3 regions of the Thioalkalivibrio sp. HL-Eb18 genome follow, and region 3 is predicted to be linked to each of the others. Evidence: predicted binding sites of a transcription regulator. Region 3 holds the regulator's gene; each other region holds the start of a gene.

Region 1 (9,597 bases), on a different contig from region 3:
GGGTACACCATTAATGGCGCGCGGCAGAAGCTCTCCGGCGACGAGGCCAAGGGCGATCGCCAGCAGGCACGCCAGATCATCCAGGACACGATCTCGGAGCTGGAATCGGTGTTGCGCGTGTTGCGCGCCTGAGGTTCAGGGCAACACTGATCAGTGTTGCCCTGGCCGCTCGGGTCCTTTCGTGGGCGCGGGGAATGGGATATGATTCGCGGCTTCGGGGCGTAGCGCAGTCTGGTAGCGCATCTGCATGGGGTGCAGAGGGTCGCAGGTTCAAATCCTGCCGTCCCGACCAAATTCAACGGCTTGAAGAAAATTCTTCAGGTGAAACAAGAGGCCGCATTGAGCGGCCTTTTTTGTGTCTGGAGTGAGGGGGAGGCTGGCCTCGTCGGTTACTCCATCGAACGCCGTCGGGCCTCGCGCTGATAGTGCAGCAGGGCGATATTGAACTGCCGCTCCAGCCACTGGTTCATGCCGGTGACCTGGAAGCCAGCATACACATATCCGTCGCGCGGGCTGCGACGGCGGTTGGCCAGGCGCAGGTCGCCGCCCAGGCGTTCGCCAACGTCGGGCAGCAGCAGGTTCTCGAACCGCATCGGGGTCCCGATCTCGAGCGCTTCGACCCAGTCTTGCGGTACCTCCACGCACATCCCCTGAGCCGACAGGTCGGCCAGGTCCCCGATACCGGGGTCTTTCCATTCGCGGTACTGCAACTCGATGCGCGGGCGCTCGCTGATCGGGATATGCACGCGAAAGGTCTCGCGTCGCTGCAGATACTCCAGAGTGTCGGGGTAGGGGCAGACGTAGAGGACCCCGGCGTCCTCGCGTTCGATGCGCGAGACGGCGGTGGAGAAGCGTACGGCCACCCCGCGCAGGCTGGCGAATACCCGCATACCGGTGCCTTCCTGGGCGTGGCGGTTCGCTTCGACGGGCGTGAGTTCGTCGAGGAAGAGCTCGCGTGCACCGGAATCAAGGCGAACCAGGGCGGAGTTGTACAGTGGGCCATCGTCGTCGAGACGGACGTTGACGAGGGTGAGCTTGTGATCCAGATCCTTGAGGATGCCGGCAATCCGCTCCGGCTTGTCGACGGTGTAGTCGGTCTCTTCCATGCGTGGCGTTGTTGTAATTATTGGGCCAAGCCGCACGGTACTGCCGGGCGGTCCGGAATACCAGCCCCGGACGCGGAACGGAGAAGGGCGCAGAGGTGTCGCGCAGGGCGCGCGCGGGTCATGCGCGGGTGATGCGCCGACCGGTACGGCTGCCGGACTGGGTGCGGCCGTAGGGGTCGTAGGTGGGGGCCGGGCCGGGTTCCTCGCCGCGGAGGATCTGGATGGACATCTCAACGCGACGACGGTCGCGATCAATCAGTCGGGCATTCCCCTGGTTGAGGGTATTGCAGCGCTCCACCGAACGGCGCAGCGCCTGCCAGTGGTCCTCCAGCTCGGCGCTGCTCTCGAGCCGGCTGAACAGCCGTGCGAGGCCCTCGGGCGTATAGGTTTCGCCCGCCGCCTCGATCGTCTCGCGCTGTCGCCGGCTCTCGGTCTCGAGCTCCTGCAGGAGTGTCTGTTTCTGGGCCACGACGTCGCTCAGGGTCTCGGCTGCCCGCGATTCCACGGCGCGGGTCTCCTGCAGCAGGATGTCTTCCATTTGGTGGCTCAGCCGAATCGAGGCCTCCAGCGAGCGGAGAAAGGCGTGGCGTTGTTCGGGCGACATTGTGGGGTCTCGATTAGCGCAGCAGGCTTTCCAGCTCGATCATGCGATCGGCGAGCTGCTCGTTGTCTACCGGGTACTGGCCGTTGGAAATGGCCTCGCGCAATTCAGCGACACGCGCCTCGTCGAACGGGGCGTTGCCAGCGGCCCCGGAGGCGGCGTTCATTGCCTGCGCCGCGCCGGTCAGAGTGACGGAGTCATCCTGACGTGCGGGCGCGGGTGCATTGCCCTGGGCGCCTGCGTCGGGCCGGGAGGTCTCGTCGCGGCCCTTTACGCTCGAGCTGTTGCCGTCCGGGCGCAGGCCGGGGGAGTTCGGGCCTTTGATATCCATCATGCGGTTTCCTGTTTTTGCAATTCTACTGCAGGGGTTAGCGGCAGCGCCGGCTGAAACTGTAGCCCCTTGAGCCGTGACTTTTCGATTCGTTTCACAGTTTGTGGATGGTGACGAGACACACCGCCATTCTACAGGGCTACGCGTACATGTCCGGACTCGAGTACCTCGCCTTCCACGACGCGGCCGGACGAGGTGTTCTTCACGCGGATACGATCGCCCAGTATGCCGTTCTCCAGTGCCTCGCCCTGCATGCGGATCACCACTGAGCCGTTCTCGGCGAGGATGGTGACGCGCTGACCGCGGCTGACCACCTCGCGCTGGGTGACGTGCTGCTGGCCCAGGATCTGACCAGGTCGGATGTTGCGCCGGGTCTGCAGTCCCACCAGTTCGCTCTTGGTCTCGAAATAGCTCCCGGCATGGCGCGAGGTCTGAATACGCTTGGTGCGCACATCGCCGGGGAGGATCGTGTGCTGGCGCCGCAGGTTGCGGCTGGCGACGAGGACCTCGGCGTAACGCTCGACCGTGACTGGCACATAGATTGACCAGCTGACGGGGGCCTCGCACTGAACCTGTACCGCCGTATTGCCATCGCGCCGTCCGCCAGGCGGGAAACGGGTCTCCAGCGCCTCGCTGCATCGGGCCAGGCGCAGGCGGTTGTCCAGGCGGCCGATCTGAACTTCCACCGCTTCGTCGCCCGGTTCGACGTTCAGCTCCTCCTGGATGAAGCGCTCCGCCGCCAGGCGGATGTTCTCGACTGCCTCGATCTCGGCCTGTGCCGTTATGGAGACCAGAGCCAGAGCAACGCCCATGGCGGCCGGAAGCCACCAGGAGCGAATAGAAGGTTTGAGTGCTGGCTGGTTCATGGGCTGGATGCGCGTCGGCTCGTCAGGACTCGAGAGGTTTGAACAGACGTGCAAGCAGAAAGCATGCCAGGCAATAAGGGTCGTACCCTCAAGAGTGACTACGGCCGGCCGTTACCGGGTCTAGAACGCGTGCAATCGGCATGCGACGGCGGTTTGTAGCATGACAGCGTCGGTCCACGGGGTGCACACTGGGGACGGCGAGTCGAGGTGGCTGGCCGCTGGGCGAGGGGGAGAGCAGGACAATGAGTCAATTCATTGACGATGTGAATCAGCGTACCCAACTGGTGGGGCAGAACCGTATGGAGCTGCTCCTGTTTCATCTGGGGAGCTCGCAGACTTTCGGTATCAACGTATTCAAGGTGCGCGAGGTGATCCCGTCGCCGCCGCTGCGGCAGATCCCCGGATCGCTGAGCGTCGTGCGGGGCGTGGCCACGCTGCGCGGCGGGACTGTCCCCATCATCGATCTCGCGCGCGCCATGGGGTTGCGCACGGCCGTGGGCGAGACGGACAACCACAAGGTCGTGGTGACCGAGTTCAATCGGTCGGTGCAGGGGTTCTGGGTGTCCGCGGTCGACCGGATCGTTAACGTCAACTGGGAAGACGTGAAATCACCGCCTCGGGGGACTGGGCGCGAGTCGTTTCTGGTGGCGGTTACGGAGATCGACAACAAGCTGGTCGAGATCATTGACGTCGAACGGGTGCTGTCCATCGTCAATCCATTGCCGTCCAGTGTCTCCGACGAGGTACGTGCGGAGGCCGAGGAAGAGCGTGCACGGCATGGACAGCGCAAGATCGTGATCGTCGATGACTCCGTGGTCGCCCGCAAGCAGATCGAGGGTGCGATAAAGGGCCTGGGCTGGGAGTATGTGGTCTTCAAGGACGGTCGCGAGGCCCTGGATTTCCTGGAGGAGCAGGCCGAGGCTGGAACCGTGGACGAGGTGGTGGAGCTGGTGATCTCGGATATCGAGATGCCGCGCATGGATGGGTACACCCTTACCGCTCGAATTCGTGCAAACGATCGCCTGAAAGGCCTTCGGGTTCTGCTGCACTCGTCACTGAGCGGGGAGTTCAATACGGATATGGTCAAGCGTGCCGGGGCCGACGCCTTCCTGTCCAAGTTCAACCCCGACGAGCTGGCCGAGGCTGTACTTGATCAGACCCGCAAGGACTGATGCCGGTGCCCGCGCCGTTTGCGTTTATCGACCGATTCGGCCCTGGCGGCATGGAAGCGGTAACGGATTGCCGGCCGTGTGAAGATCGGCGGCCATGGCGCGCCGCATCCACCGCCCGTTGGGATGCTGTCGGCGTCCGCGCGGTTGCACGTATACTGCCCCTGTCCGGGATGGGGGTTCGCGTGCCCCTTGGCCGGGTTTTCCGACATGCTGTCAAGGATTCGTCATCAACGTGCCTGTCCGCCCGCACCGTCGACTTTCAAGGATGACTTCGTGATCGACTCGCGCGACTACGAGGAGTTCTCGCGTTTCCTGTCCGAATGCTGTGGCCTGGTACTGGGCGACAGCCGTCAGTATCTCGTGTCGAGTCGTCTGTCGCGGCTGCTGGACGAGTTCGGCTACAAGAGCGTCCCGGAGTTGCTGCATGCGATGCGTCAGGCGCCCAATCCGCGCCTGCGCACACGGGTGATCGACGCGATGACCACGAATGAAACCTCCTGGTTTCGCGATGGCTTCCCGTTCGAGATCCTGCGCCATGTCCTGCTACCGGAGCGTGCGGAGAAGGGCGCGGGGATCAAGGTCTGGTCGGCCGGCTGCTCCAGCGGGCAGGAGGCCTACAGTATCTCCATGGTGGTGTCCGAATGGGAAGAGTCGCGCCCAAAACGCGTCGTGCCGGTGTCGATTCTGGGTACGGACCTCTCGGAGAAGATCCTGGACGATGCCCGGCGCGCGGTGTACGACGGGCTGAGTATCGTGCGCGGCCTGAGCGAGGCGCGGCGTGCCCGCTTCTTCGAGACTGTGGCGGAGGGCCATCGCGTGCGTACGGAGATCCAGCGCCGCTGCCGCTTTCAGAAGCTCAACCTGATCGACAGCTACGCGGCACTGGGCAAGTTCGACATCGTGTTCTGTCGTAACGTACTGATCTATTTCTCCGCAGAGACCAAGCGACAGGTTCTTGACGGAATCGCCCGCCAGATGAACCCCGGTGGTTATCTGTTTCTTGGCGCTTCCGAGACCGCAGGCCCTTACACCCAGGCCTTCGAAACCGTTCGCACCGAGTACGGCTCGGTCCTTCGTCTGAAGGGCTGACGCGCCTTGTAGCGCTTCCCCATACGGTCGTTCCCGGCGACCTCGGCACCCCTATCCAGACATTCGTCAGCCCATAGTGGCACACCAATTGCTTTGTCCCTGTCATGCGGGGCGAAGCGGTTTCGTCCCGAAGAACCTGAAGTTCGCAATTGGCGGACGGGGTACGACGGATGAGTCTCTCTCTCGACAAGGCGATGGGCATTCTCCCGGAGGCGGTCAACGTCCGCGCGAAGCGGATGGAACTGCTGGCCTCGAATATCGCGAATGCCGACACGCCCAATTACAAGGCGCGCGACATCGACTTTCGCTCGGCATTGCAGGCGGCGGCCGGTGAGGGCGGCAATCTGCCCATGGCGCGCACCCAGCAGGGCCATATTGGTCCTGGAGGATCGGGCGGCACGAACGGGTCGCTGGAGACGCTTTACCGCGTGCCGTCACAGCCGTCGCTGGATGGCAACACGGTGGACCCGCAGCTGGAGCGAGCGGCCTTTGCGGAGAACTCCCTGCAGTACCAGAGCAGCCTCGAGTTCCTGAACCGCCGGGTTTCCGGCATCCGTGACGCCCTGCGGGGCGAGCGCTAATGCGAGCGCCAACGCTGGGACCAGGAGAGTGATGTCGTGAGTGATCTGTTCAAGCTGTTTAACACCTCGGCCTCTGCGCTGACCGCGCAGTCGGTGCGGCTGAATACGGTCGCGTCGAATCTGGCGAATGCCAACACCGTCGCGACCAACCCGGACGAGGCCTACCGGGCGAAGCAGGTGCTGTTTCAGACCGTGATGAACCAGGCCGACCCGAACGGCGCATCCAACGGCGTTCGGGTGGCGGGTATTGACGAATCGCAGGCGCCGCCGCAGCCGCACTATGAACCGAATCACCCGCAGGCCAACGAAGACGGCTACATCTTCCGTCCCGCGATCAGCGTGGTGGAGGAGATGGCCAACATGATGTCGGCCTCGCGCAACTACGAAGCGAACGTCGAGGTGATGGAAACCTCGCGCCAGCTGCTGCAGCGCACGTTGCAGATCGGCCAGGGCTAAACCGGAGCGCCGCATGACACAGATTTCACCGGACATGCTGGATCGACTGGGCCTGTCACGTCCCAGGCAGGACGACAAGGAAACGGATCGCCTGGGTCAGGACGACTTCCTGAAGCTGATGGTGACGCAGCTGCAGAACCAGGACCCGTTCGAACCGATGGAAAATGGCGAGTTCATTGGACAAATGGCCCAGTTCTCGACCGTGACCGGCATCGAGGAGCTGTCCAAGTCCTTCCAGCAACTGGCGCAATCCATGGGTCAGAGCCAGACCTTGCAGGCGGCCTCCCTGGTCGGGAAGGACGTACTGGTACCGACAGATTTCAGCGAACTGGGGCCGGAGGGCATGGTGCGTGGTGCCGTGGACCTTGATCAGTCCACCGGTCAGTTGCAGGTCGAGGTGTACAGCCCCACGGGTGAACGCATCCGCAGCATGAATCTGGGTTCGGCCAGTGAAGGGCTGCAGGAATTCACCTGGGACGGTCTGCGCGATGACGGGACGCCTGCGGCCCCGGGCGTATATGAATTTCGGGCGTCGGCCCAGAGCGGTTCCAGTAGTGAATCAGTGGATGTCTTTCTCGACGCCCGCGTCGAGAGCGTTTCGGTAGGTGACGATTCCAGCCTGGGCCTGATGGTCCGGGGTCTGGGCGAGATCAATTTCTCGGATGTCCGGCGCATCAGCAGCTGACGGACACAAACGGAGGTAGACCAGTATGCCCTTCAACATCGGATTGAGCGGACTGAACTCGGCACAGGCCGATCTGCAGACCACCGGCAACAACGTCTCGAATGCCGGCACCACGGGCTTCAAGCGCTCGCGCGCGGAATTTGGTGATGTCTTTGCCCAGAGCTTTGGTGGCGTTAGCCAGACCGCGACCGGTGGCGGCTCGCGGCTGATGGCCGTCACTCAGCAGTTCTCGCAGGGGCGCACGGAGTTTACCGAGAACGGGCTTGACCTTGCGATCGATGGCGAGGGCTTTTTCGTGCTGAACGATGGTGGCAACCGCCTCTACACCCGTGCCGGCGAGTTTCAGGTGAACCGCGACGGGTTCCTGGTGAACAACCAGGGCCAACAGCTCCAAGGCTATCCGCCGATTAACCCGGGCAGCACCGATACCGACTTCAATACAGGGCAGCTAGGGGATCTTCGGTTGCAGACGGGCGCTTCCGCACCGCAGGCCACCAGCGAGATCGAGGCTCTGGTCAACTTGCAGTCGGACGCGCCCATCCTGGACCCGGATACTTTCGATTTCGATGATCCGGACAGCTACAACTACTCGACCTCCCTGACGGTGTATGACTCACTGGGGACTTCGCGCGACGCGCGCCTCTATTTTGTGAAGAGCGACGAGCGGGAATGGACGGCCTTCATGACCGTTGATGGCGAACCGATCAACGAGGACGGTTTTGAGTTGTCCTTCGACGCCAGTGGCCAGCTGGACGGCGACACCGAATTTGCCTTTACCACGGATGAATTCGGAAACGGCGCGGATGGCCTGGACGGTACGATCGACTTTGCCGGCACCACCCAGTTTGGCGGCGATTTTGCGGTGAACGACCTCGGCCAGGACGGTTTTGCTTCGGGTCGGTTGACGGGGGTCGATATTGACTCTAGCGGCGTCGTGTTCGCGCGCTTCACCAATGGCCAGTCTTCCGTGCTGGGGCAGGTGGCCCTGGCCAACTTCACGAACCCCCAGGGACTGGAACAGTTGGGCAACAACAACTGGGCCGAGACCTTTGCGGCGGGTGACCCCGTCTTCGCCTCTCCGGGAACCGGGAACCTGGGCCAGATCCAGTCTGGCGCACTGGAGGCGTCCAACGTCGACATCGCACAGGAGCTGGTCAAGCTGATTACCGCGCAGCGCAACTTCCAGGCGAATGCGCAGACGATCTCCACGGCCGACCAGGTCACCCAGACCATCATCAACATCCGCTAGGTCAGGGACAGGGACACGAGGGCACAGGCATGGATCGATTCCTCTACATCGCGATGTCCGGCGCGAAGGAGACCATGCACGCGCAGGCGGTCAACAACCACAACCTGGCGAATGCCAATACCGACGGCTTTCGCCAGGCGCTGGCCAACGCCAATACCGTGCCCGTGCGCGGGCCGGTATTCGACTCCCGCGACTACGCCCAGCTGGGCACCGACGGCACGGACTTCTCCAAGGGCCAGATGCAGAGCACCGGGCGCGATCTGGATATCGCGATCGAGGACCAGGGCTTTATCGCGGTGCAGGGCCCGGACGGCGAGGAAGGCTACACCCGGGCGGGTTCGTTGCATGTGGATGCGTTCGGGCTCTTGCGCACGGCACAGGGGCACCAGGTCCTGGGGGATGGCGGCCCGATCGCGATCCCGCCGTCGGAGAAGATCGAGATCGGCACGGACGGCACGATCAGCGTGCGTCCACAGGGGGTGGGGCCGGAGGCCCTGGCCGCGATCGAGCGCATCCGCCTGGTGAACCCGAACGTGAACGAACTGGAGCGCGGCGATGACGGCCTGTTCCGCATGGCCGACGGCGGCGAGGCGCCGCCGGATGCCGAGGTGCGGGTGGTCTCGGGCATGCTCGAGGGCAGCAACGTGAATACCGTCGAGGCGCTGACCCGAATGATCGAGCTGTCTCGCCACTTCGAGATGCAGGTAAAGATGATGGACAGCGCCAACACGCTGGAACAAAGCAGCAACCGGCTGCTGGGCCTCGGCTGACGCGGCCCCCATTGCAGGACTGACAGGAGAACACCATGAACCAGGCACTGTGGATTGCCAAGACCGGCCTCGACGCGCAGCACACGCGCATGTCGACGGTCTCGAACAACCTGGCCAACGTGAACACCACCGGTTTCAAGAAGGATCGCGCGGTGTTCGAGGACCTGATCTACCAGACCGTACGCCAGCCGGGCGCCCAGGCCACCCAGGATCAGCAATTGCCCTCGGGGCTGCAGATCGGCACGGGTGTGCGCGCCGTATCCACCGAGAAGATGTTTACCCAGGGCAACCTGCAGCAGACGGACAACTCGCTGGACGTCGCGATCGAAGGGCGCGGGTTCTTCCAGGTCCTGATGCCTAACGGGGACATCGGCTACACGCGCGACGGCAGCTTCCAGCTCAATGCCGACGGCGAGGTGGTGATGTCGAACGGCTATCCGTTGCAGCCCGGCCTGTTCGTGCCGCCGGATACCCAGTCGCTGGCGATCGGCAAGGACGGGACCGTGACCGCGCAGATCCCGGGCCAGGCGGAGCCGGTAGAGCTGGGCAACATCCAGCTGGCGGATTTCGTGAACCCCGCCGGCCTGCAGGCGATCGGCGAAAACCTGTTCCAGGAGACCGCGGCCTCCGGCGTGGCCCAGCAGGCCCAGCCCGGCCTGAACGGCACCGGCACCCTGGTGCAGGGCTCGCT
Region 2 (9,597 bases), on a different contig from region 3:
CTGGCGGGCGGCTGGACACGAAGTGGTCGCGGTGAGGGAGGGCGAACTCGCCGGGGCCGCGTCCACGCTGGACGTACTGGTGCTGGTCAATCCAAACAACCCCACCGCCGCGTATTTTGCTCCCGAGACGCTGCTCGACTGGCACCGCAGGCTCGCCGAGCGGGGTGGCTGGCTGGTGGTCGACGAGGCTTTTATGGACACCACGCCCCAGCAGAGTCTGGCTGGACATACGCCGCGCGAGGGCCTGTTCGCGTTGCGTTCGCTGGGCAAGTTCTTCGGCCTGGCCGGTGCGCGGGTCGGCTTCGTTCTGGCCCCGGACGGCTGGCTGCGGCGCATCGCCGAGTTGCTGGGACCGTGGAGCGTGCCCGGTCCCGCGCGGTGGGTGGCGCAGCAGGCGCTGGAAGACCGGGCGTGGCAGGCACAGACGCGCGGGCAACTGCAGGAGGCAGGGCGCCGGCTCGAGACGCTGCTGCGGGATGCCGGCTTGCCGCCGGCGGGCGGGACGCCGCTGTTCCAGTGGTGCCGGACCGACCATGCGCAGGCGATTCAGGATGCGCTGGCGCGTCAGGGCATCCTCGTGCGTCGTTTCGACCGTCCGGCCAGCCTGCGTTTTGGCCTGCCGGGGCGTGAGGCCGATTGGCAGCGGCTGGAAACGGAGCTGCAGCAGGCATGAACGGTACAACGCTCATGGTGCAGGGGACCACCTCGGATGCCGGCAAGAGCGTGCTGGTGGCCGGGCTGGCGCGGGTGCTGCATCGCCGCGGGCTGTCGGTGGTGCCGTTCAAGCCGCAGAACATGGCGCTGAACAGCGCGGTCACCCTGGACGGAGGCGAGATCGGGCGCGCCCAGGCCCTCCAGGCCGCCGCCTGCGGCCTGGAGCCGCACACCGACATGAATCCGGTGCTGCTCAAGCCCACCTCCGATGAGGGGGCGCAGGTGATCATCCACGGCCGCCCGGCGGCCGAGCTGGATGCCCGCGCCTACCACGACTACAAGCCGGTTGCCCGCGAGGCCGTGCTGGCCTCGCATCGGCGACTGACCGCGCAGTATGCGCATGTGCTGGTGGAAGGCGCGGGCTCGCCGGCGGAGATCAACCTGCGCGCAGGCGATATCGCCAACATGGGGTTTGCCGAGGCGGTGGACTGTCCGGTGATTCTGGTCGCGGATATTGACCGCGGCGGCGTGTTCGCGCATCTGGTAGGCACGCTCGCGCTGTTGAGCGAGACGGAGCGCGCGCGGGTGCAGGGTTTCGTGATCAACCGCTTTCGCGGCGATATCAGCCTGCTGCAGCCGGGGCTGGACTGGCTGGAGCAGGAGACCGGCAAGCCGGTGCTTGGGGTGATCCCGTACCTGCACGGGTTGTACCTGGATGCCGAGGACGCCCTGCCGCGCGAGGCGGTCCCGCAGAAGGTGGCGGATGCCCTGAAGGTCGTCGTGCCGGCCCTGCCGCGTATCTCCAACCATACCGATTTCGACCCGCTGCGCCTGCACCCGGCTGTGGACCTTCGCTTCGCCGGCCCGGGCGAGTCGCTGCAGCCGGCGGATCTGATCATCCTTCCCGGGTCCAAGGCCGTGCGTGATGACCTCGCCTGGTTGCGCGAACAGGGCTGGGAGGCCGAGCTGCGCCGCCATGTGCGTTATGGCGGCAAGGTGCTCGGGATCTGTGGCGGCTTCCAGATGCTGGGTCGGGTCGTACACGATCCTGACGGCGTCGAGGGGCGGCCTGGTTCCACGCCGGGGTTGGGCTGGCTGGACATCGAGACGCGTCTCGCGCCCGAAAAGCGCCTGGAGCGTGTTGCCGGGGGGCGTGTGCTGGGCCAGGAAGCCCACGTGGAGGGCTACGAAATCCATGCCGGTGTGACGACCGGAGCCGGGCTGGGTCGCGCCCTACTGGAGCTGCAGCATGGCCCGGACGGCGCGCGCAGCGAGGACGATGCGGTGGCGGGGACCTATGTCCATGGGGTATTCGATACCTCCGCTGCCGCCGAGGCTTTGCTGCACTGGGCCGGCATGCGCACGGGGACGGAGCATGGGGAAGACCTGGCGACCGCCCGCGAGCGTGGCCTGGAACGCCTGGCCGATACCCTGGAGGCGCACCTGGACCTGGGGCGCATCCTCGCGCTGCTGCGGGCAGGAAACTCGGAGCCTGTGACATGAAGACGATGGTGCTCGGCGGCGTGCGTTCCGGCAAGAGTCGGCTGGCGGAGCAGTTGGCCGATGCCAGCGGCTTGCACGTGACCTATGTCGCTACCGCGCGTGCCGACGACGCCGAGATGGCGCGCCGCATTGAGCGCCATCGCGCCGACCGTCCCGGAGACTGGGGCCTGATCGAGGCGGATACCGGCCTGGCCGCCGCGCTGGAAGAGGCTGCAAGGCCAGATGGGTGCCTGCTGGTCGACTGTCTGACGCTGTGGCTGACCCAGCTCCTGTGCACCGAGGACGAGGCCCTGATCGAGCGCGAGCGGGAGGCCCTGATCGCGACCGTGCCGCGCCTGCCGGGCACGCTCGTGTTCGTGTCCAACGAGACGGGTATGGGGATTACCCCGATGGATGCCTTGTCCCGCCGGTTCGCCGACGAGGCCGGCTGGCTGCACCAGCGCCTGGCCCCGGCGATGGACCGTGTCGTCCTGACCGTCGCCGGCCTCCCGCATGTGCTCAAGGGTGACCCGCTGTGATCCAGGGCGTGCTCTGCTGCGGCCACGAAGACTGGTCAAATAAGGAGAACACGTGACCGAAGACTGTGACTGGCTGCAGGTGCCGCCGGCTGCCCTCAACGCCGAGGCGGGCCAGGCGGCGGCCGAGCGCCAGGCCCATCTGACCAAGCCACCGGGCTCGCTCGGGCGACTGGAGTCGATCGCCGAGCGCCTGGCCGCCATGCAGGGTGTGTCCCAGCCCATGCTGGAGCGGGTGCATATCGCGGTGTTTGCGGGCGATCACGGTGTGGTGGCGGAGGGCATTTCGCGTTTCCCGCAGGCCGTGACTGCGCAGATGGTCGCGAACTTCGCCAACGGCGGCGCGGCGATCTCGGTGCTGGCCCGGCACCTGGGGGCGTCCATCGAGGTGATCAACCTCGGTACCGTGGCTCAGCCCCCGGCCGTCGCCGGTGTGCAGCAATTGAACCTGGGGCCCGGCACCGCCAACCTCGTACGCGAGCCGGCGATGACGCCGGCGCAGCTGGAACGCGCGCTCAACGCCGGCCGCCAGTGCGCCGAGCGTGCGCGACGGGGGGACGCACAACTGTTCATCGGTGGCGAGATGGGCATCGGCAACACGACGGCCGCCGCTGCACTCGCCTGTTCGATACTGGACCTGCCCCCGGTTGATCTGGCTGGGCCCGGCACGGGTCTGGATGCGAACGGGGTACGCCACAAGGCCGAGGTGATCGAGCAGGCCCTGCGCACCCACGCCGCGGTGCGTGGCGAGGCACTCGGCAGTCTGCGCTGTCTGGGAGGGTTCGAGATTGCGGGCCTGGCTGGCGCCTACATTGCGGCGGCGCAGATCGGGCTGCCGGTGCTGGTGGATGGTTTCATCAGTACCTCGGCGGCGCTGGTGGCGGAGCGGCTGTGTCCGGGCACGGCGGACTGGTTCCTTTTTGCCCACAGTTCGGCGGAGCCGGGTCACCAGCGGCTGCTGGAAGCACTGGCGGCCGAGCCGCTGCTCGATCTCGGCATGCGCCTCGGCGAGGGCAGTGGGGCGGCCACCGCCGTGCCCCTGCTGCGCCTGGCCTGCGAGCTGCACGCCGGCATGGCGACCTTCGCCGAGGCCGGCGTCTCGGGCGATACCCGGTGACCGCTGCAGCCCGGATCGGCCTGCTGCGCCACGGCGAGACCACCGGCACCGGCTTTCGCGGACGTGGCTGTGATGATCCGCTGACCCCTGAAGGCGAGAGGGCGATGCGCGCGGCGTTCGAGTCCTCCGGCGAGTGGGATCGCGTCGTGTGTTCGCCACTGCAGCGCTGTCGGCTTCCGGCCGAAGGCTTCGCCCGCGCGGCCGGAATCCCCGTGCAGTGTGATCCCCGCCTGCAGGAGTTACATTTCGGGGACTGGGAGGGACGTACCGCGGAGCAGCTGATGTGTGACGATGCCGAGGCCCTGGGGCGGTTCTGGCAGGATCCCTTCGGCTACCCGCCGCCGCATGGCGAAGACCTCGGCCGCTTCCGCGACCGGGTGCTGGCCGGCTGGGAGCAGAGCGTGGTCGCGCCGGGTGATCGCGTCCTGGTCGTCACCCACGGCGGGGTGATTCGCCTGCTCCGCGCATACCTGGAGGGCTGGCCGTTGGAGAAGCTATTGTCGATCGAAGTCCCGTTGGCCTCGCTGTACGTTGTTGAGCCGGGCCAGCGCGAAGGGGTCCCCTCGTGATCGGGCAGGAAACCTGTAGGAGGCCAGCCCCCTGGCCGATTGGGAATGGGCCAACGCCCCATCGGCCAGGGGGCTGGCCTCCTACGGCAAGACTGGAAGGAGGGGAGTAATGAACTCCGTGTTTGCCCCCTTCTGGCTGGCCTTGCAGTTCCTGACGCGACTGCCGACGCCCCCGCAGGAGCCGCGACCCGAGGACCTCGGCCGTTCGCTCCTGGCCTATCCGCTGGTGGGGCTGATCCTGGGTCTGCTTCTGGTGCTGGCGGGGATCGGGCTGTCCGCGATCCCGGGGGCGCCGGTGTTGCTGGTCGCGGCGCTGGTGCTGACGTTCTGGGTCGCGCTCACCGGTGCACTCCATCTGGACGGGCTGGCGGACACGGTGGATGCCTGGGTCGGCGGTCAGCGGCATCCGGAGCGGGCCCAGGCCATCATGAAGGACCCGGCCTGTGGCCCGATGGCTGTGGCGGCACTGATCCTGATTCTGTTGCTGAAAGGCACGGCGCTGGTGGCGGTGGCCGATACCGGTGCCTGGATCGCGCTGCTGCTGGCGGTGCTGCTGGGGCGCGTGGTGCCGCCGGTGCTGTTTCTGACCACGCCCTACGTGAACCCCGTGGGGTTGGGTGCGGACATGGCGAAGCACCTTCCTCACAGCGCCGCCATCGGCGTCGTGGGCGGCTCGGCCGTCGTGGTGCTGGTGCTGGGCCTGCTCTCCGGCCTTTGGGGGGTGATACCGGCCCTGGTCGCCGCCGGCCTGACGCTGTGGGTGGCAACGCGCGTACTGAGACACTGGCTGGGAGGCTTCACCGGCGACACGGCCGGGGCGACGCTGGAGCTGGTGGAGACCCTGACACTCGTGATTCTGGTCCTGGCGCTTGCTGGCTAGGCGCTGATCGGCGAGGGCAGGGTTCGGGGCTGGTGTTGTCACGAAACCGTCACGGGATGGCCACATACTGACGGGATGAACTCATTCCCCTCCCGTCTGAACCCGGGCCGGCTGGTCCTGCGCACACTGACGAACCCCCTGCGGGCGGTACGCGAGGCCGGCGAACTGGAGACGGTGCCGCCCTGGTGGCAGACGTTCGTGCGACTGGCGTTGCCGGTGCTGCTGCTCAGCGTGATCGTCAGCCAGTGGCTGTACCAGACCATCCCGACCGGGCTGCCGCCGGAGGCGATGCCGGGGGCCTGGGGCTTCGGTGTCTACAGCGTGCTGGCGATGAGCATCGGGGTGCTGGGCCTGGCCTGGTCCGCGCACTACCTGACCGAGCTGTTCCAGGGCTACTCCCACCCGGACCGTGCGATGCTGGCGGTGACCATCGGCCTGCTGCCCGCCTGGGTCGGTAACGTGGCCGCCGCCTTTCCCTGGCCCTGGGGCAACACTATCGGCCTGCTGCTGATCCTGTATTCCCTGTGGCTGCTGTACTGGTCGCTGCGCGGCATCCTCGGCCTGAAGCGCGGCAACCGCATCGGCCTGTTCGTGGCCACCGTCTTCTGCGGCGCGTTCATCACCCTCATCTTCGGCTGGCTGTTGATGGACCTGATCCCCGGCGCCACCCCCGAGACCCGCATCGGCACCACCTGGCTGATCTGATTCACTCCGGCCCTGTAGGAGGCCAGCCCTCTGGCCGATTGGGAACATGCCAACGCCCCATCGGCCAGAGGGCTGACCTCCTACAGGGGGAAATCGGACAACTGGGGCCGCCTTGGTTTTCGTTGCCCAAGATCCATATCTCTGAGAGTCGAGGCTGTTTGCTGGGTGGCCTTGCTCCTTGGCAATGACGGTAGTAGCGGCTTCGGACCTGACACAGGTTTCTCGCATCACCTGGGTGTGTCAAAGCGGTTGTTCAGGACCACGGGTATGTGGCTGGCCTGTGTCCCCTGTGGCGCTGTGCGGCTTCGTATCGGCCGTGGCTGATGAGTGGTGTGAGCCGAAGCGCTGGGGTGGCGAGCGTGCGCCGTGGTGGACACGTTCAGGCGGGCGGCAAAATTTTTCCGGAATGGGGCTAAAGGATTCGGTCGAGCGGTCGTTACTGCTTTCGAAGGCGCACGAGTGTTCGCCGAGGAAGCCGACCAAGGTGGTTCGGCATGACGCTACAGGAGCGTAATCATGTCTCAAGTCATCAACACCAATATCCTGTCCCTGAATGCTCAGCGCAATCTGAGTAATTCCCAGGGCGCGCTGGCCCAGAGTCTGGAGCGACTGTCCTCCGGCCTGCGGATCAACAGCGCCAAGGATGACGCCGCCGGTCTGGCGATCTCCGAACGCTTTACCACCCAGATTCGCGGCCTGAACCAGGCCGTGCGCAACGCGAACGACGGCATCTCGTTTGCGCAGACCGCCGAGGGTGCGCTGAGCACCGTGGGCGATGCGCTGCAGCGTATCCGCGAACTGTCCGTCCAGGCGGCGAACGACTCCAACTCCGCCTCCGACCGCGAGGCCCTGAACAACGAGGCCCAGCAGCTGATCGCCGAGATCGGCCGCGTCGCGAACTCCACCGAGTTCAACGGTGACGCGATCCTGGATGGTGCGCTGCAGGATCTGTTCTTCCAGATTGGGGCCAATCAGGGACAGAACATTGCCGTTTCGGGCGTGGATGCTCGTACTACCGAGCTGGGTCGTGCCATTGCGATGGGGGAAGACGGTCTGACCCAGGAGCAGATCAACGATGTTGGCATCGGTTCGATGACCGATATTACGATTAACCTTGATGAAGTTGGGGTGCTGGAAGGACTTGATATTGACATTGAGGTCGACCTGACGGGTGTCACGTCGCTGGAAGATGCCGTACGGGAAATTAATTCTGCCATCGCCAATTTTGAAGGCAGTGACGAGGATGTTGCGGCTGTACGCAGCGCGGGCCTTAGTGCGGCACTCGTGACCGACAATGATGGCGAAACGACCATCGCGATCCGCGGTAATTTCGATACGGATTTTGAAGTTACCGGGGGCGTAGTGAGCCTCGATGATGACGACGGGGCGGGAAATACCACGGACATCACGTTGTTTGACGACACTGGTTCGGAAGCCAAGAATCTGACCGACGTGGACATTGCAAGTCGTTTCGGTGCCACCGAAGCTCTGGCCATCGTCGATGGTGCGCTGAACCAGGTGAACTCTCTGCGTGCCGATCTGGGTTCGGTCCAGGTCCGCTTTGAAAACACCATTGCCAATCTGCAGGTATCCTCGGAGAACCTTGAGTCGGCCCGCTCGCGTATCCGGGACGCAGATTTTGCCTCCGAAACGGCCGAGCTGACCCGGGCGCAGATCCTGCAGCAGGCCGGTACCTCGGTGCTGGCCCAGGCGAACGCGACGTCGCAGAACGTGCTGGCCCTGTTGCAGTAAGTTGAACCGGTAAAAGGCCATGAGACGGGCGGGTGGCCAGACGGTCACCCGCCTTTAATGGCGAGGGAAGCAAGATGAGTGATTCGATTGGCAGTATCACTTCATTGGTGTTTCAGCCTGCCCGTCAGGGGCAGGGCGATGCCTCGATGCCGGTTGCTAAAGGGTTGAACGATACCGCGGGTTCTCGGAATGCCAGTTTCGGGGATGTCCCGGCGAGCCCCGATATTCCTGAACGGGGGCTGGATGAATCGACCCAGTCTGTGGACTTGGGAGAGTCGGAGGGCATGGAGCAGGTGGTGGAGTCGATCAACGCCTATCTGCAATCGTCCAAGCGTGCGCTGGAGTTCAGCGTGGATGATTCGAGCGGCCGGACGGTGATCACGGTCAAGGATGCCGAGCAGGACGAGGTGATCCGGCAGATTCCGCCGGAGGCAGTGGTGGCCCTGATTCGTCATTTCCAGGAACAGCAAGGCCTGGATGGTACGGGGGTCGAGGAACGGGCCTGACCGACCCGGCACATTATCAACCACAGTGACTTTCGGCCGGGCTTGTCCCGGCTTTTTTCTGTCGGCCGATATGGGTGTGCATCGGATGTGGGGGCTCGACAGGAAATCGTTGCGGACCCCACAGAGGCACAATGGCAAGAAAATCGAAAATTCGTGTTAAAGCTCACGGATAGCTTGTCGTTAACGGGCCTGAGAGCGGTTGAATGCCGCCATCGCGATCGCCCGAGGCGGTCTAAAGCTATGCCGTAAGGAGACGTAATCATGTCCCAAGTTATCAACACGAACATCCTGTCCCTGAACGCTCAGCGCAATCTGAGCCAGTCGCAGGGTGCCCTGGGCCAGAGCCTCGAGCGGCTGTCCTCGGGCCTGCGAATCAACAGCGCAAAGGACGATGCCGCCGGTCTGGCCATCTCCGAGCGCTTCAGCACGCAGATCAACGGCCTGAACCAGGCTGTGCGCAACGCCAACGACGGTATCTCGTTCTCGCAGACCGCCGAAGGTGCGCTGAGCACCGTGGGCGACGCGCTGCAGCGGATCCGCGAACTGTCCGTACAGGCGGCGAACGACTCCAACTCCGCGTCCGACCGCGAGGCCCTGAACAACGAGGCCCAGCAGCTGGTGGCCGAGATCAGCCGCGTTGCCAACGAGACCGAGTTCAACGGCGACGCCATCCTGGATGGGGCGTTGAACGACATCTTCTTCCAGATCGGGGCCAACCAGGGTCAGAACATCGCGGTGTCCGGTGCCGACGCTCGGGCGACTGAACTCGGTCGAGCGATCGCCGAAGGGGCTGAAGGCCTGACTCAGGAACAGCTAAATGATGTCGGGATTGACGAAATCGATGACATCGAGATCCGCCTGGATGAAGTCGGCGTCCAGGATGACCTCGGAATTGAGATCGACGTCGACCTGGATGGCGTCACCACTCTGCAGGATGCGGTTCGCGAAATTAATTCGGCTATCTCGAGTTTTGAAGGGGCTGATGACGGTGAAACGCAGGCGGTTCGTGATGCCGGTTTGAGTGCCGCACTCATTACCGACAATGAGGGTGAGACGACCATTGCCGTTCGCGGGAATTTTGATACGGAATTTACCTTAAGCGGTGGCCAGGTAACGCTCGATGACGATGATCCGACGACGGTCGACTTGTTCTCGGCCGACACCGAGACCGATGGTCCGACTTCGGAACAGTTGAACCTCACGGACGTCGACATCGGCAGCCGCGCGGGTGCCACGGAAGCCCTGGCTGTCGTGGATGGTGCCCTGGACCAGGTCAACTCCCTGCGTGCCGACCTGGGCTCGGTGCAGGTGCGTTTCGAGAACACCATCGCCAACCTGGAGATCTCCTCGGAGAACCTGGATTCTGCGCGTTCCCGGATCCGGGATGCCGACTTCG
Region 3 (9,597 bases):
CTGTTGTTCGACGGCTTTGGCCTGATGCAAGCGATGCTGGGGTTCTAGGATGGCCGAGAACGAGAGCGGACAAGAGAAAACCGAACAACCGACTCCGAAACGCCTGCGCGAGGCGAAGGAGAAGGGCCAGGTCCCGCGTTCGCGGGAGCTGTCGACCTTCCTCGTGCTGATGGCGGCCGGCGGTTTCATGACGTTCTTCGGTCCGACGCTGGGCGGGCAGCTGGCCGAACAGACGGCCGGGCGCTTCGATATCGAGCGTGATCTGGCCTATGACAGCTCGCTGCTGCTGCCGTATCTGTCGGAACAGATTTTCATGACGTTGCGTATGCTGCTGCCCCTTTTCGGGGTGCTGATGGTCGCGGCGGTGTTGGCGCCCATCCTGATCGGGGGCGCCAACTTCTCCTGGCAGGCGGCGAAACCCAAGGCCTCCAAGCTGAACCCGCTCAAGGGTCTCAAGCGCATCTTTTCGTGGCAGGGCCTGATGGAGTTTGGCAAGACCTTCGCGAAGTTCGTGCTGGTCGCGGGTGTGGCGATGTCGGTGCTGTGGACCTTCTCGGATCGCCTGCTGATGCTCGGGTACGAGCCCCTCGAGCAGGCGATCGCACATGCGGCGCAGCTGGCGCTGGGGACCTTCGTTGCGGTCTCGGCCGCACTGATTCTCGTGGCCGCGATCGACGCTCCGTTCCAGATGTGGAACCACCAGAAGCAGCTGCGCATGACGCGCCAGGAGCTGAAGGACGAATACAAGGAGACCGACGGCAAGCCGGAGGTCAAGCAGAAGATCCGGCAGCTGCAGCAGGAGATGGCGCAGCGCCGGATGATGGAGGAGGTGCCGAAGGCGGACGTGGTCATCACCAACCCGACCCACTATGCGGTGGCGATCACCTACGAGGCCTCGCGCATGGCCGCGCCGAAGCTGGTGGCCAAGGGCGTGGACGAGGTCGCGGCCTCGATCCGCGCGGTTGCGGACGAACACAAGATCATTCGCGTCGAGGCACCCCGGGTCGCCCGCGCCATCTACTTCACCACGGATTTGAACCAGGAGATCCCGAACGGGTTGTTCGTCGCGGTCGCGCGTATCCTCGCCTACGTCTATCAGCTCAAGCGCTCGGATGCAGACGTCGCGATGCCGGATGACCTGCCGGTGCCGGATGACTATCTCGATCCGCAGCAGCAGCGCGGCCGTCGGAGGAATCGCTAGTGGCCTTCTTCGACCGCCTGGGAACTGTCGGCAAGTGGGGCCTGGGGGCGCCGATCCTGTTGATCGCGATGCTCTCGATGATGGTGCTGCCGCTGCCGCCCATCGCCCTGGACGTCCTGTTTACGTTCAACATCGCGCTGTCGCTGGTCGTGATCATGGTCGCAGTCTACACCCCGCGCCCGCTCGAGTTCGCGGTGTTCCCGACGGTGCTGCTGGTCGCCACATTGCTGCGGCTGGCGCTGAACGTGGCCTCCACGCGCGTGATCCTGCTGGAGGGTCACACTGGTACCGATGCGGCCGGGCAGGTGATCCAGGCCTTCGGCGACTTCGTGGTCGGCGGCAACTACACCGTGGGTCTGGTGGTGTTCGCCATCCTGATCATCATCAACTTCGTGGTGGTGACCAAGGGCGCCGGGCGCGTCTCCGAGGTCAGCGCCCGGTTCACCCTCGACTCGATGCCCGGCAAGCAGATGGCGATCGACGCCGACTTGAACGCCGGCCTGCTCACTCAGGAAGAGGCGCGCAAGCGCCGCGAGGAGATCGCCAGCGAGGCCGACTTCTACGGTTCGATGGACGGTGCCTCGAAATTCGTGCGCGGCGATGCGATCGCCGGGATCCTGATCCTGTTCGTGAACATCATTGGCGGGCTGACCATCGGCACCCTGCAGCACGGCATGTCGATGGGCGACGCCGCGACCAACTACGTGCTGCTGACGATTGGCGATGGCCTGGTCGCGCAGATCCCGTCTCTGGTCCTGTCCTCGGCCACGGCGATCATCGTGACGCGCGTCTCCAGCACCCAGGACATGGGCCAGCAGGTGTTCGGGCAGATGTTCTCCAACCCGCGCGTGCTGTACGTGGCCGGTGGCGTGATCGCCGTGCTCGGGCTCGTGCCGGGCATGCCCAATGCCGTGTTCCTGGGCCTGGCGTCGCTCGCTATTGGCTCGGCCTACCTGATGCAGCGGCGTGAGCGCGAACAGACCGTGGAGGTGGAGCGTGTGCCCGACGAGGCGGCGGAGACCAGTCCGGAAAATCGCGACCTGACCTGGGACGATGTGCCCCCGGTCGACCTGGTGTCCCTGGAGGTCGGGTATCGCCTGATCCCACTGGTGGACCGCACCCAGGACGGCCAGCTGATGGGTCGGATCAAGGGTGTTCGCCGCAAGCTGTCCCAGGAGCTGGGTTTCCTCCTGCAGCCGGTCCATATCCGCGACAACCTGGAACTGAGTCCGAATGCCTATCGCATCTCCCTGCTGGGTGTCACGGTGGCGGAGGCCGAGGTCTTCCCGGATCGCGAGCTGGCGATCAATCCGGGCGAGGTGTTCGGCACTGTGCCGGGCACGCCGACGAAGGACCCGACCTTCAATCTTGACGCTCTGTGGATCGACCCGGCCGATCGTGATCAGGCGCAGGGCGCCGGCTACACCGTGGTCGATTGCTCCACCGTGATCGCCACGCATCTGTCGCAGGTGTTCCGCGAGAACGCCCATCGACTGATTGGTCACGAAGAGGCTCAGCACCTGCTGGACCAGCTGGCGCGGCACTCGCCGAAGCTGGTCGAGAACCTGGTGCCGAAGACGCTCTCGCTGTCGGTGATCCTGAAGGTCCTGCAGAACCTGCTGGCCGAGCAGGTCTCGATTCGCGATCTGCGCACGATCGCCGAAACCCTGGCAGAGGAGGGTGTGAAGAGTCAGGATCCCGGCGTTTTGACCGCGGCCGTGCGGGTCTCGCTGTCGCGTTCGATCGTGCAGGACCTTGTGGGACCGGACGATGAGCTGCCTTTGATTGCCCTCGACCCATCGTTGGAACAGCTTTTGCATAAGTCCCTTCAGGGCAGTAATGGCGAGACCGTGGGGCTGGAGCCGGGCCTGGCGGAACGCCTGCAGCGTTCGGTGTCCGAGGCCGCCCAGCGTCAGGAGGCCAGCGGCCAGCCCGCCATCCTGGTGGTGGCCCCGGAGATCCGTTCCTGGATTGCCGGGTGGCTCCGCGGAGCCGTGCGCAACCTGGCGGTGCTGGCCTTTACCGAGATCCCCGACAACCGGCGGATCCGCGTGGTGGCCACAGTGGGCCAGGAAGACTCGGCCCGGCAGGCAGCCCCCACGAGTGCCTGAGACGAACAGTAGCGATCGGGTCCGCCAGGGCTAAACGGGAGAACAGCGATGAATGTGAGACGGTACCGGGCACGCGACATGCGCGATGCGATGCGGCAGGTGCGTGAACAGCAGGGCGAGGATGCAGTGATCCTGTCGAGCCGTCGTGTCGATGGCTGGCTGGAGGTCGTCGCGGCGCTGGAAGATGGGGATGCGGGCGTCTCGGAACGCGAGCAGCAGGCCGCGGTGAATGCGGTCCATGCCCCGCACGAGGCGTCGCCATCCGCCTCGCGTCCGACCCCGGGCTCGGCCTGGCCCGCGGACCCCGAGCTTGCCGCGATGCGCCAGGAACTGCGGGATCTGCGCAGCCTGCTCACTCGCCAGCACAGCGACAACGAGGCCGCACAGTGGGCGGCGCGACATCCGCTGGCGGCGGAGTGCAAGTCTCGTCTGATGGACCGGGGGTTCAGCGAGTCACTGGCGCGCAGTCTCGCCGGGAGTATTCTCGACGACAGCACCGTGGAACAGGCCTGGGAGCGGCTGCGCGCACGCCTTTCCGGGGCGATTGCGACTCGCCATCCGGATATCCTGGATGAAGGCGGCGTACTGGCCCTGGTGGGGCCTACGGGGGTGGGCAAGACCACCACGCTCGCGCGCATCGCCCTGCGTCAGATCCGCCGTATGGGCGCGGATTCGGTTACGCTGGTCACACTGGATACGCAGCGCATTGGGGCCACGCGCCAGTTGCAGGCGTTCGCGCAGATGGCGGGCGTGTCATTGCGGGTGCTGCAGGGCGCGCGCGAGTTGCGCGACATGACCGCGCGGGCGGAGGATGGGCACCTGATCCTGGTCGACACCGCCGGACAGGCACCTTCCGCGGTGGGTGACGAGTCCCTGTTCGCCGGCTGGCCGAACCGTGTTCGGCGCGAGAGCTGGCTGGTCGTCTCCGCGACCACTCAGGCGGCGGCGCTGCGAAGAGTGCTGGATGCGTTTCGGAAGACCGAGCCATCGGCACTGGTGCTGACCAAACTCGACGAAGCCGAACAGTTGGGGGAGACGTTGTCGGTATTGCTCGATCAACACCTGGGTCTCACGTTTGTCAGCGATGGGCAGCGGATTGCCGAAGACTTCCACCGGGTCGAGACGGGCGATCTGACCCGGCGGGCGCTCGGCGAGGAGCGCGGGCCAGCGCGTCGATCCTCTCGCGATGAACGATGGACCGATGCAAGCCTGGCGGATTTCGCAAATAACGGTCGCAGTGCGCCGTCGCCGGGCCGTACTCGGGATGCGGGCGTTCTGGAGATGATCCATCCGGTAGGGAAAGGACGCTATGCCACGCACTAATGAGCCGTTGAAGGTCATTGCGGTTGCCTCCGGCAAGGGCGGCGTCGGCAAGACCAATGTGTCGGTTAACCTGTCGGTAGCGCTCGCGCGGCTGGGCCGCGAGGTCATGCTGTTTGATGCTGACCTGGGGCTGGCCAACGCTGATGTACTGCTCGGGCTGCGGCCCGAGCGCACCCTGCATGACCTGGTGACGGGGCAGGTGGACGACCTCCAGGAAGTCCTGATCGAGGGTCCCGAGGGAATCAAGGTCATCCCGTCGGCGTCGGGGATTGCGGCGATGGCGAATCTCACGCCGCTTGAGCACAACGGTCTGATCCAGGCATTCAGCGCCTATTCCAAACCGCTGGATGTGCTGGTGGTGGATACGGCGGCAGGTCTGCAGGAATCCGTGACGACCTTCTGCCGGGCGGTCCAGGAGACCCTGGTCGTCGTCTGCGACGAGCCGGCGTCGATTACCGACGCCTATGCGCTGATCAAGGTGCTGCACCGCGACCATGGCATGCGGCGTTTCCGGCTGGTCACGAACATGGTCCAGGACCGCGCGGGTGCCGAGCGTTTGTTGCAGAAACTCACCACGGTTTGCGACAACTACCTGCCGGAGGTGATCCTGGATCTTGCCGGTTACATCCCGATGGACGAGCATCTGCGCAAGGCCGTACAGAAACGTGCGCCGGTCGTGCAGCAGTATCCGGGCAGTCCGGCGGCCAAGGCCTTTACCGAGCTCGCCCGTACGGTGGACCGCTGGCCGGTGGCCCGTGGTGCGGACGGTGGTGTCGGGTTTTTCGTCGAACGGATGCTGCAGAGCGCATGATGTCGCCGCGTAATCGCCTTCCCGGATACGAGAGCGTGGCCGCGACAGGCCACGAGCAGCGCGTTGCGGAGCATATCGAGCTGGTGCATCGCATCGCGCATCATCTGATGGCGCGTCTGCCTTCCTCGGTCCAGGTCGATGACCTGATCCAGGCCGGCATGATCGGCCTGCTGGAGGCCGCGCGGCAATTCGAAGGCGGGCAGGGTGCCACGTTTGCTACCTATGCCGGGATTCGGATCCGTGGCGCGATGATCGACGAATTACGCCGCAGTGACTGGACGCCGAGATCGGTACACCGCAACAGCCGCAAGATCGCCGAGGCGATCCAGACGGTCGAAGCCAGAGAGGGGCGGGCGGCGCGCGGGGTCGAAGTGGCCGAGGAACTCGAGGTGCCGATCGACGAGTACTACTCGATGCTGCAGGACCATGCCGGCGCCCATCTGTTCGCGCTGGACGACCTGGGCGGCACTGATGGTGATGCGGACCGGGTGATCGAGGGGCAGGAGGCCTCGCCCTCGCGCACGATCGAGGCTGGAGAATTTCGCGAGGAGCTGGCCGCCGCGCTGGGTGATTTGCCCGAACGCGAACGTCTGGTGCTGTCGCTTTATTACATCGAGGAGCTCAACCTGCGCGAGATTGGCGCGGTGCTGGGGGTGACCGAGTCGCGTGTGAGCCAAATCCGCAGTCAGGCCGTCATCCGACTGCGCGCGCGCCTGGGTTCCTGGCTCGAAGACGGCGAGGCTTTGCAGTTATTCTGAGGGCCGCGCTCTAGTACTCACATGAATCATTTATCCCGGAGTGACCTGTGGACAAGGGAATGAAAATTCTCATCGTGGACGACTTCTCCACGATGCGACGGATCATCAAGAACCTCTTGCGTGATCTTGGCTTCAACAACACGCAAGAGGCCGATGACGGCAGCACGGCACTGCCGATGCTCCAGAACGGCGACTTCGATTTTCTGATCACCGACTGGAACATGCCCAACATGCCGGGCATCGACCTGCTGCGGGCGGTTCGGGCCGACGAGAAGCTGAAGACGATGCCAGTGCTGATGGTGACGGCGGAGGCCAAGCGTGATCAGATCGTCGAGGCGGCCGAGGCGGGCGTGAACGGCTACGTGGTGAAGCCCTTTACCGCGGAAACCCTCAAGGAAAAGATCGACAAAATATTCGAACGCATTGAAGCGCAAGGTTAACTTGGGTTTCGGTGTCGACATCTCCTGGTCCGCGACAATGCATGGCCGGGGGATTGATTCCGGGCATCACGTTCGGGATGGGGAGCGAGCAAGGGGCTTTGGATGACAGACCAAGAACAATCGATCGGTGAGCAGCAGATCGCTCGCGCGCGGGAGCTCGTGCAGGTTCTGGAGGCAGGGGACGAGGTGGCCGCGCGCGCGCTGATCCAGGAGCTGGCGCGTCCCTACGACCGCGAACTCTTCGACGAACTCGGAAAGCTCACGCGCGACCTGCACGAGGCCTTGCAAAGCTTCCGCGGGGATTCGCGGCTGGTGGAGCTGACCCAGGCCGAGATCCCGGATGCCCGTGAGCGTCTCAATTATGTGGTCACGATGACCGAGAAGGCCGCCCACGAGACCCTGACCGCCATCGAGACGAGTCTGCCGATTGCCGAGTCGTTCAGCCAGCAGGCCGGCGAACTGACGGCGAAGTGGACTCGTTTCCGAAATCGGCAACTCTCGGTCGATGAGTTCCGGGAGTTTGCCCGCGAGCTGGATGCGTTTTTTGCGCAGGCCAACGACGACACCGAAGAGCTGCGGCGCTTGCTGTCGGAAGTACTGATGGCGCAGAGCTACCAGGATATTACCGGGCAGGTGATCCGGCGCGTCATCCAGCTCGTGACGGACCTGGAGGAGAACCTGGTCTCGCTCATTCGACTGTCCAGCGGGCGCATGGAGACCATCGAGGCCGCCGAGAAGACGCTCGACGATGATACCGAGCGGCGCGAGGGCGATCGGCGCGGACACGGACCAGCAGTGCCAAAGACTCAAGATTCCGGCCAGGATGTCGTTCAAGGACAAGACGAGGTGGACGATCTGTTGTCCAGTCTGGGCTTCTAGGCAGCCCGCTGATTCCTGAATCAGCGGCTTCCCGGCGCCCATCCCTTAACGGCAAGCCTCACCGGAACGGAGAGACCGAATGGCCATCGACCCCAACGACGAAATCCTTCAGGACTTCCTGATCGAGGCCGGGGAACTGCTCGAAGGACTCAACGAGCAGCTGATCGACCTGGAACAGCATCCCGATGACCGGGATCTGTTGAACGCGGTATTCCGCAGCTTTCACACGATCAAGGGTGGCGCGGGCTTTCTGAGCCTGGATCCGCTGGTGACCGTCTGCCATCACGCAGAGGACGTGTTTAATCTCCTGCGCAACGGGGAGCGTCAGGTCGACGGTCACCTGATGGATACCATGCTGCGGGTCCTCGATACGCTGAACGTGATGTTTGGCGACCTCCGCTCCGGGGTCGATCCGACGCCCGCGGAGGCTGATCTGGTCGAAGACCTGCGGCGGATGGCGAAGAACGAAGACGTGGCCGGCAATTCCGAACCCGACGCAGTCGCGACGCCCGACGAGTCCCCCGAGCCGGAGCCGGAACCGGCACCCCCCGCGGAGGTGGAAGCGACCGCGATGGCCGCGGACGACGCGGCGGGGGAAGACTCGGGATTGGTCGGCGCCGATGACGAGATCACCGACGATGAGTTCGAGGCCCTGCTGGATTCGCTGCACGGCGATGGTTCGCCGCAGGCGGCCCAGGACTCCGCTACGTCGTCGAATGCGGACGCAGGGTCGCCCAGCACGGATTCGGATGCAGCCGGGCCAAGCGGGGATGAAGAGGACCTGATTTCCGACGATGAATTCGAGAACCTGCTGGACGAGTTGCAGGCGCGAGGTGATGGGCCTCCTGCCAGTGCCGCGCCGGCACCTGCTGCCGCTGAGTCGTCCACGCAGGAAGAGCCGAGCGTGGAGCCCGAAGCCGCCGCCAGTGCGGCACAGGAACCGCCGGCTTCCGAGGCCAAGCCACAGGCTGCCAAGCCTGCGGCCGCGGCGGCTGGCGCCCGGCAGGCCCCTCAGCGTGAGGCCTCGGTCCGTGTGAACACCGAACGGCTCGACGAGATTATGAATCTGGTCGGCGAGCTGGTGTTGGTGCGTAACCGCCTGAGCATGTTGCGAACCCAGCATGTGGACGACGAGCTGGGCAAGGCCATTAGTTCGCTGGCGTTGGTGACATCGGATCTTCAGACGTCGGTGATGAAGACCCGCATGCAGCCGGTCAACAAGGTATTCAATCGCTTCCCGCGGGTGATCCGCGATCTGTCGCGTAGCCTGGGTAAGGAGATCGAGCTGGAGATCTTTGGCGAGGACACCGACCTCGACAAGAACCTGGTCGAGGCGCTGTCCGATCCTCTGGTGCATCTGGTGCGCAACGCCGTGGACCACGGTATCGAGACCCCGGAGGTGCGCGAAAAGGCCGGCAAGCCGCGCAAGGGTACGGTGGTGCTCGGTGCGGCGCAGGAAGGCGACCACATCGCATTGCTGATCAAGGACGATGGGGGCGGTATGGATCCGCAGGCCCTGCGGCGCAAGGTCGTCGAGAAGGGCCTGATGGAGCCCGCGATGGCCGAGCGGATGACCGATCGCGAGGCCTTCAACGTCATCTTCATGGCGGGGTTTTCCACCAAGACCGAGATCTCGGATGTATCCGGTCGCGGGGTGGGGATGGACGTCGTCAAGACGAAGATCTCGCAGCTCAACGGGACCATCGAGATCGATTCCGAGATTGGGGTCGGGACCACGCTGCGGGTGAAGCTGCCGCTGACCCTGGCGATACTTCCTGCATTGATGGTTATCCTCGACGGGCGGCGGTTCGCGATCCCGCTGGCGTCTGTCTCGGAGATCCTGGACCTGGATCTGACCAAAACCCATTATGTGGATGACCAGGAGGTCATTGTCGTCAGAAATCAGGCGCTTCCGGTCCACTATCTCAAGCGTTGGTTGAAGCCGGGATTTGTCCCCGAAGCCAAGGCGGAGTCGCATGTGGTGGTGGTGCATACGGCCGATCGCAAGGTGGGGCTGGTTGTCGACGACCTGGTCGGACAGGAAGAGGTGGTGATCAAGCCACTGGGGCAGAAC

Evidence for each region. The regulator FliA, encoded in region 3, starts transcription of late flagellar genes. The targets are predictions, from matches to a motif close to GCTAAAGTTNNNNNNNNNNCNGCCGATA.
Region 1: the regulator FliA is predicted to act here: its motif matches at 2,991-3,018, upstream of F813_RS0102105 (chemotaxis protein).
Region 2: the regulator FliA is predicted to act here: its motif matches at 6,355-6,382, upstream of F813_RS0109020 (flagellin).

What each region holds. Positions count from the first base shown of each region.
Region 1 covers NZ_KB822961.1:133,674-143,270, forward strand. Annotated here, with positions in the region: gene F813_RS0102075 (MerR family transcriptional regulator) at 1-132, shown strand, start outside; tRNA gene F813_RS0102080 (tRNA-Pro) at 216-292, shown strand; gene F813_RS0102085 (flagellar brake protein) at 390-1,106, opposite strand; gene F813_RS0102090 (flagella synthesis protein FlgN) at 1,225-1,710, opposite strand; gene flgM (flagellar biosynthesis anti-sigma factor FlgM) at 1,724-2,038, opposite strand; gene flgA (flagellar basal body P-ring formation chaperone FlgA) at 2,170-2,904, opposite strand; gene F813_RS0102105 (chemotaxis protein) at 3,147-4,076, shown strand; gene F813_RS0102110 (protein-glutamate O-methyltransferase CheR) at 4,350-5,165, shown strand; gene flgB (flagellar basal body rod protein FlgB) at 5,336-5,746, shown strand; gene flgC (flagellar basal body rod protein FlgC) at 5,783-6,202, shown strand; gene F813_RS0102125 (flagellar hook assembly protein FlgD) at 6,216-6,887, shown strand; gene flgE (flagellar hook protein FlgE) at 6,913-8,136, shown strand; gene flgF (flagellar basal-body rod protein FlgF) at 8,166-8,906, shown strand; gene flgG (flagellar basal-body rod protein FlgG) at 8,942-9,597, shown strand, end outside.
Region 2 covers NZ_KB822969.1:95,782-105,378, forward strand. Annotated here, with positions in the region: gene cobD (threonine-phosphate decarboxylase CobD) at 1-673, shown strand, start outside; gene F813_RS0108990 (cobyric acid synthase) at 670-2,157, shown strand; gene cobU (bifunctional adenosylcobinamide kinase/adenosylcobinamide-phosphate guanylyltransferase) at 2,154-2,675, shown strand; gene cobT (nicotinate-nucleotide--dimethylbenzimidazole phosphoribosyltransferase) at 2,728-3,789, shown strand; gene F813_RS0109005 (histidine phosphatase family protein) at 3,786-4,358, shown strand; gene cobS (adenosylcobinamide-GDP ribazoletransferase) at 4,468-5,238, shown strand; gene F813_RS0109015 (YIP1 family protein) at 5,314-5,943, shown strand; gene F813_RS0109020 (flagellin) at 6,460-7,695, shown strand; gene F813_RS0109025 (flagellar protein FlaG) at 7,842-8,201, shown strand; gene F813_RS0109030 (flagellin) at 8,463-9,597, shown strand, end outside.
Region 3 covers NZ_KB822971.1:31,329-40,925, forward strand. Annotated here, with positions in the region: gene fliR (flagellar biosynthetic protein FliR) at 1-48, shown strand, start outside; gene flhB (flagellar biosynthesis protein FlhB) at 50-1,201, shown strand; gene flhA (flagellar biosynthesis protein FlhA) at 1,201-3,312, shown strand; partial or broken gene flhF (flagellar biosynthesis protein FlhF) at 3,391-4,462, shown strand; gene F813_RS0109825 (MinD/ParA family protein) at 4,622-5,446, shown strand; gene F813_RS0109830 (RNA polymerase sigma factor FliA) at 5,443-6,204, shown strand; gene cheY (chemotaxis response regulator CheY) at 6,264-6,644, shown strand; gene F813_RS0109840 (protein phosphatase CheZ) at 6,747-7,523, shown strand; gene F813_RS0109845 (chemotaxis protein CheA) at 7,603-9,597, shown strand, end outside.